DNA from 2 places in the Vibrio sinaloensis genome. Region 2 is predicted to be linked to the other one. Evidence: riboswitches for the same ligand, from Rfam matches in the RefSeq annotation. Region 2 holds a riboswitch; the other holds the start of a gene.

Region 1 (3,421 bases), 1.5 Mb from region 2:
ACGCAGCGTTACAAACTCACTTGGCTCGCCGAGCGCTTTGCGGTCTAGACGGACTTCTTCAAGCTCATTCTCACCGATGAAACCTAGGTCGACCACCCCATCCATGATAAGACCAGGAATATCATCATCACGGACGAGTAACAGGTCAATCGGCATATTTTCAGAGTGAACGACTAAACGCTCACCCATCACATTGAACTTCACTCCACACTTTTTCAGTAAGGCTTGGCTCTCTTTACTAAGGCGGCCTTTCTTTTGGATTGCGATTCTTAGGCGTTGTGTTTGCATTACTTTGTCCCTGTGCAAATTTGTCATCATTCGAAATTATTAAACTAAAAACTAAAAAACCCTCGGAAGAATGTATCTCCCGAGGGTTCTAAATCTTGTAGTTTGCGATTTGGCCTCCGGGAGTTTCCTATCTCCCGGGTATGCGTACATCTCCCGAAAGACTAGACTGGGTGATGATGGTGATGAATGTTCATTACTGATAAACGCATACTTGAAAAGCTCTTTTGTTTCGCTTGGTTGATAACCACACTAACCAAGGCGAACATTTTTTTCAACCATTAATTTGTACTTTTTTCATTTTGTATATGACAAATAAAAGAGGGAGCCGAAGCTCCCTAACAAGACAGATGAATTTCAGTCAGTTACGCGTCTTGGCAAGCGGCCATTCTCGACTTAGACAGTACAGAGAGCAGCACACATACTAAGATAAAGCTCACGCTCGCCGCAGCAAATGCTAAAGATACTGACGCCGTCATACCTAGAGTTACGAAGCCAATACACGAAACTGCTGCAACCGACAACGCATAAGGGAGCTGAGTCGCCACGTGATCGATGTGGTTACAACGAGCACCGGTTGAAGAGAGTATGGTGGTATCTGAAATCGGCGAACAGTGGTCACCAAACACCGAACCTGCCAGTACCGCACTTAACATAGGCAGCATAAGCGCAATATCGGTCGCACCGGCCATGTCACCCGCAATCGGTAACATAATGCCAAACGTTCCCCACGAAGTACCGGTAGAAAACGCCATTAAGCCAGCAAGCAGGAATAAGATAACAGGTAGCCAATGCGGGTTGATATTACCTTGCGCCAAAGTTGACAGGAATTTGCCCGTGTTCATGTCGCCGATCACTGAACCAATCGTCCAGGCGAAAACCAGGATCAGGATAGCGCCAAACATCGATTTCGCGCCAATCCACAGAGTGCGTGAAATCTGGTTAAAGGCGAGTCCTTGCTTAAATACAGTATATAGCGCGACCACCAGGCCGACTAAGCCACCATAAATCAAAGACATGCCAACATCGGTATTTTCAAATGCGCCGAGCAAGTTAAACGCGACACCATCCGCAGCCAGTGCCTGACCGCCGGTATAAAGCATTGACGCCACTGTGGCTACAATCAGCAGCACAATCGGTAACACCAAATCAGAGACTTTGCCGCCAGAGCTCTCGACAATGTCCAGTTCTTCATTCAGCTCATGGGCTTCTTGCGAGTCTTCTGCCTGCTCTTTCGCAAAACCCTGACCTCGCGATGCCGCGATTTCGTGGTCGCGCATCTTGCCAATATCAAGGCCAAACCATGCCACGGCAAACACCATCAATAGCGCAAAGATGGCATAAAAGTTCATCGGAATAAGACGAACATAAGCACCAAGCGCAGAGTATTCAGTAACACCGTGCGACACCAAGATGCCACCAATGATGGTCATAATGTATGCCCCCCAGCTTGATGCTGGCATGATGACACACATAGGTGCGGCGGTTGAGTCAAGAATGTAAGCAAGCTTGGCGCGAGAGACATAAAAGCGATCCGTCACAGGACGAGAAATCGCACCGACGGCTAGGCTGTTAAAGTAGTCATCGACGAAAATAAACACGCCTAGAAAAGCCGCCAACAGCTTAGAGCCACGTTTGCTCTTAACGCGTGATTGCGCCCACTCAGCGAATGCACGTGTACCACCCGACAAAGTCAGTAACGCAGTCATCATGCCAAGCAAGAGTAAGAAGCCGACAATACTCATGTTCCACGTATTCAAGCCCCCATCTTCAACGAAGACACTCGAAACTGTGGTACCGATGTAACCAGCGGCATTCGCCAGCGAGTAATCGTTTAAAAGGACAGCGCCAAGAACAATACCCACGCCTAACGAAACCAATACGCGACGAGTAATAATAGCGAGACTCAATGCCACTAACGGCGGCAAAAGAGACAAAGGAGATGATGCAAAATCAATTAAATTCATGATCTTCAAAAACCAGTAATAAATGGTTAGAGATCTACTGCAGACTAGTTGAAGGAATTCATTTCCGACAATGTAGTTAGAATAAGCGACGGGCAAGCGAATGCTTGACCCAGCCCTACAGTAGCGCTCCATAGTTTTACAAATTATAGACTATGGCAGTGTTACCCCTTTCGAGTGTAACCCCAGCAAGCTCCTTTGATATGGATACTCACTTCGGCGAAATAACCTTTCCAGCTTGTTCATTGGCATCACCCCAACAAGCATTACTTATTTATTCCGCGCCTCTACCGCGAGTGATGGAACTTTAAACTAATGAAAAATCAATTTAACAATAATTTAACCAGCACAACGCATTAGGTTGACGCCATTGTACTTATCTCAACCTATGATTCAACAGATTATTCTAAGTTTTCTTATTAACCATGTGACATTCGCATACTCGTTGAATATCGATGCTATTTGAATATTCATCCAGTTCAATAACCTTAGGTTGCGCAAAGCAAACATATTCGCGACGCAATATCCGATATTTTAAATGTATAACGCTTCTTTACAGGTAAGCTAGCATGTCTATATGCCCGTTCAGTCATAGTTAGATTGTTATAATAGATAGCTCACACATATATGAAACGAATGTAGCAGGTTCGCATCTTTTAGAGCGCCATTTTGGATTAAGGCATCTGGTTGGTAAGAAAGATTATATTTTGATCTCTCAAAGAATTTTATTTATCTAAATTATTCTCTATTCGATTGTATTATTTATATGAGCAGTTTATGATTCTTCTATCGGCAACTTATATGAAGAGATGAAGAAATGTCGGAATTAACGAAAACACTATTGAATATTCGTAGTCTGCGCGCTTTTGCTCGTGAACTTACAGTCGAGCAATTAGAAGAAGCTTTAGACAAATTAACCACTGTTGTTGCAGAGCGTAAAGAAGCGGAAGAAGCTGAACGCGCGGCAGCAGCTGAGCAAGAGGCTAAATTAGCCGCAATTGCTGAGCAAATTTCAAAAGATGGAATCGATGTAGACGCACTCATTTCTGCGCTTGCTGGAGAGTCAAAAACAAACAGCAAAGCAAAAACTAAACGCGCTCCTCGTCCACCAAAGTACAAATATGTGGATGCTTCTGGCAAAGAGAAAACTTGGACTGGCCAAGGCCGCACTC
Region 2 (3,421 bases):
CTGGTGCAGTGTGGTGATAACTGCGTTTACCTTCACCACTCCAGTAACCCAGAACTAGGCTTTGATCTAAGAACCAGCTTTGGACCGGTGTAGTGCGTGACTGGATTTTCTCTACAGCCGCTGCAGAGAAGGTCACTGGAGACAAACCCGGCACACAAGAAAGACACTTTTGACTGCCAGAATAGACAGCATCGAGCTGCCACTCGTCGACTTTGAGGGGGGCACCACCGAGAGAAGTGACCGCATCGACGATGGTGAGTACATTATGTTGCTTAGCCAGTTGACCTAGAGCCTGGGCATCGCTGCAAGCACCGGTTGACGTCTCTGCATGAACAAACGCGAGGATCTTAGCATCAGGGTTCTCTTGAAGCGCCTGGGCGACCTTTTCGACTGAAACTGGCGCGCCCCACTCATCATCGACAACCACGGCTTCTCCTCCGGCACGAACCACGTTTTCACGCATACGCTCGCCAAACACGCCATTACGACAAACAATGACCTTTTCACCAGGTTCAATTAGGTTAACAAAACAGGTTTCCATCCCTGCACTACCTGGCGCTGATACTGCGATAGTAAATTCATTTTCAGTCTGAAATGCATACTTGAGGAGCGATTTCAGCTCATCCATCATACCAATAAACAGAGGGTCTAAATGACCGACGGTTGGGCGACTCAAAGCTTGCAACACTTGTGGTGAAATGTCTGAAGGGCCTGGGCCCATAAGAATACGGTGAGGGGGAATAAAACTTTGAATCGTCATTGGCTGCTCCTAATTATGGATTGATTTGCTTTTGTATTTTTTCTTCCTCGAATCACCATAATCGAATTTTACCCTGTCAGCAATTAGCCCAAAGTCTTGTGGTCAAACCAGTGTCACAAGTTTGTTAATTATAAAAAGGCATAAAGTTGCACATTGCCATTGACATAGTTCACAGAAACGAGTTGAATGCAGGATATGTGGCGAATATTTATGCCGCGTAGCAAATTATTTTGCAGAAGAGGAGCACTGCCCAGGTAGATACATTGTGGAGCCACAACTCCAACACAGTGTATTGAGGGGGAGCAGTGCCGAGGTAGGTATGAGTTGTTGGCTCATACCTGTCGGTTGTTAGGGTTGAATCCCTGCAACTGTCATCAGCCCTGTCTGATGATGAGCTTCTGAGGTAACTCAATCTATTCATTGACCTCTCTTTCGCTCAATTCTCTTCATCAAAGCAAAAACATCGGATGTTGGCCTAATCGCCAAGTAGATTATTTTAGGAAGTCGTGGGAGATACGCTGTGAGCAGTTTTAATGTAGCTAAATTTGGTGGAACAAGCGTTGCAAACTTTGAAGCAATGAGCCGCTGTGCTGCAATTATCGAAAATAATCCAAATACTAAACTAGTCGTGAGTAGTGCTTGCTCTGGGGTGACCAACCTATTGGTTGAACTGGCGAATGGTGTACAAGATCAAGCACATCGAGGTGAGTTGCTCAGTCAGCTTGCTCAGATCCATGATGCGGTGCTCAACCAACTCAACGACGCAACCCAAACCGCCAGCGAGGTTTACGCGATCCTAGATACCGTGACCAGCCTGGCCGAAGCCGCCTCGATTCAATCAAACCACAAACTGACTGACCACTTAGTGGCCTGCGGTGAGTTAATGTCGACTCATCTCCTAACTCAACTCATGAAAGAGCGTGGGATTGACGCGGTGCGCTTTGATATTCGCGACGTACTGCGTACCGACAGCCATTTTGGTAAGGCCGAGCCAGACTTGGAACAGATCAGCCAACTGGCCCAGCAATCATTAGTGCCACTTTGTCAGCAGCATGTGGTGGTAACACAAGGCTTCATCGGTTCAGATGACGAGGGCAATACCACGACCCTAGGTCGCGGCGGTAGTGACTACAGTGCCGCGCTTATTGCGGAAGCAGTTAAAGCCGCGGGCCTAGAAATCTGGACCGACGTACCTGGCATCTACACCACCGATCCACGTATCGCAGCCAAAGCGGCGCCGATCGCCGAAATCAGTTTTAGCGAAGCATCGGAGATGGCCAATTTCGGCGCAAAAATTCTCCATCCATCGACACTGGTGCCAGCGCTACGTCACGATATTCCGGTGTTTGTTGGCTCTTCTAAAGAGCCTGAAAAAGGCGGCACCTGGATTCGCCATCAAGTGGAGAGCTCCCCGCTATTTCGTGCACTCGCACTACGCTGCAACCAAACCATGGTCACGCTGCGCAGTGCTAAGATGTTCCACGCTTACGGGTTTCTCGCCAAAGTATTTGAAATATTGGCGAAACATAAGATATCGGTAGATTTGATCACTACCTCTGAGATCAGTGTCTCTCTCACCTTAGATCAAACCGGCACCTCTGGAGGCGCTCCCGAGCTACCTGACGAAGTACGCGCGGAACTTGAAGAGCTGTGCAGCGTCGAGGTCGAGCACAACTTATGCTTGGTCGCGCTTATCGGCAATAACATGAGTGAAAGCCGCGGCTACGCTAAACAAGTGTTCGGCACGTTAGAAGACTTCAATCTGCGTATGATCTGTTACGGCGCCAGCCCACACAACCTATGCTTTTTAGTCCATGAATCGGTATCTAAGCAAGCGATTCAGAAACTGCATACTGAGTTGTTTGAGAAATAGCGAGAAGCGAGAAGCGAGAAGCGAGAAGCGAGAAGCGAGAAGCGAGAAGCGAGAAGCGAGAAGCGAGAAGCGAGAAGCGAGAAGCGAGAAGCGAGAAGCGAGAAGCGAGAAGCGAGAAGCGAGAAGCGAGAAGCGAGAAGCGAGAAGCGAGAAGCGAGAAGCGAGAAGCGAGAAGCGAGAAGCGAGAAGCGAGAAGCGAGAAGCGAGAAGCGAGAAGCGAGAAAATCTTGCAAGGGTTGACAATGCAGGTCAACCCTTTTCCTTTAAATTCAGACGATTAAGCTTAAATTCCATCCAGCTTTGCCTGCAGCTTTCGACTCACTCATCAAAAGCTCCTCGCGAAGGGCGCAGCCCGATCTAAATTCTCGAAGGACGAAGTCCGTTCTCGGAACAAAGCGCTCTAGCATCTCGCAGGGCGAAGCCCGAACTCAATTCTCTATCCCTTACTCACCTGCGACTTTCATACTCTCAAGCAAGATAGAGCCAGTTTGAATTTGCGAGCGGGTCTCTACGTCATTACCCACTGCAACAATCTGGTTAAACATCTCTTTTAGATTGCTGGCAATGGTGATTTCCGACACAGGATACTGAATTTGACCATTCTCTACCCAAAAGCCTGCCGCGCCGCGAGAGTAGTCACCAGTGACAATATTGACCCCTTGGCCCATAACTTCAGTCACTAATAGACCCGTACCTAACTCTTGCAGCATCTGCTCGAAGCTCTGGCCCGTGGATTGTACAAACCAGTTATGAATCCCGCCAGCATGTCCGGTTGGCGTCATATTCAT

The links. Region 2 has a riboswitch for lysine ahead of lysC (lysine-sensitive aspartokinase 3). Riboswitches for the same ligand answer to the same signal wherever they lie in the genome.
Region 1: it holds a riboswitch for lysine, as region 2 does, so the genes downstream of both, MTO69_RS08190 (Na+/H+ antiporter NhaC family protein) here and lysC (lysine-sensitive aspartokinase 3) in region 2, are expected to answer to the same signal.

Annotation. Positions count from the first base shown of each region.
Region 1 covers NZ_CP096199.1:1,802,559-1,805,979, forward strand. The annotation lists gene hisG (ATP phosphoribosyltransferase) at 1-288, opposite strand, end outside; His leader region at 339-474, opposite strand; gene MTO69_RS08190 (Na+/H+ antiporter NhaC family protein) at 651-2,252, opposite strand; lysine riboswitch at 2,366-2,547, opposite strand; gene MTO69_RS08195 (H-NS family nucleoid-associated regulatory protein) at 3,067-3,421, shown strand, end outside.
Region 2 covers NZ_CP096199.1:330,019-333,439, reverse strand. The annotation lists gene MTO69_RS01630 (pyridoxal-phosphate-dependent aminotransferase family protein) at 1-760, opposite strand, end outside; lysine riboswitch at 989-1,166, shown strand; gene lysC (lysine-sensitive aspartokinase 3) at 1,281-2,633, shown strand; gene MTO69_RS01620 (hypothetical protein) at 2,623-2,994, shown strand; gene pmbA (metalloprotease PmbA) at 3,077-3,421, opposite strand, start outside.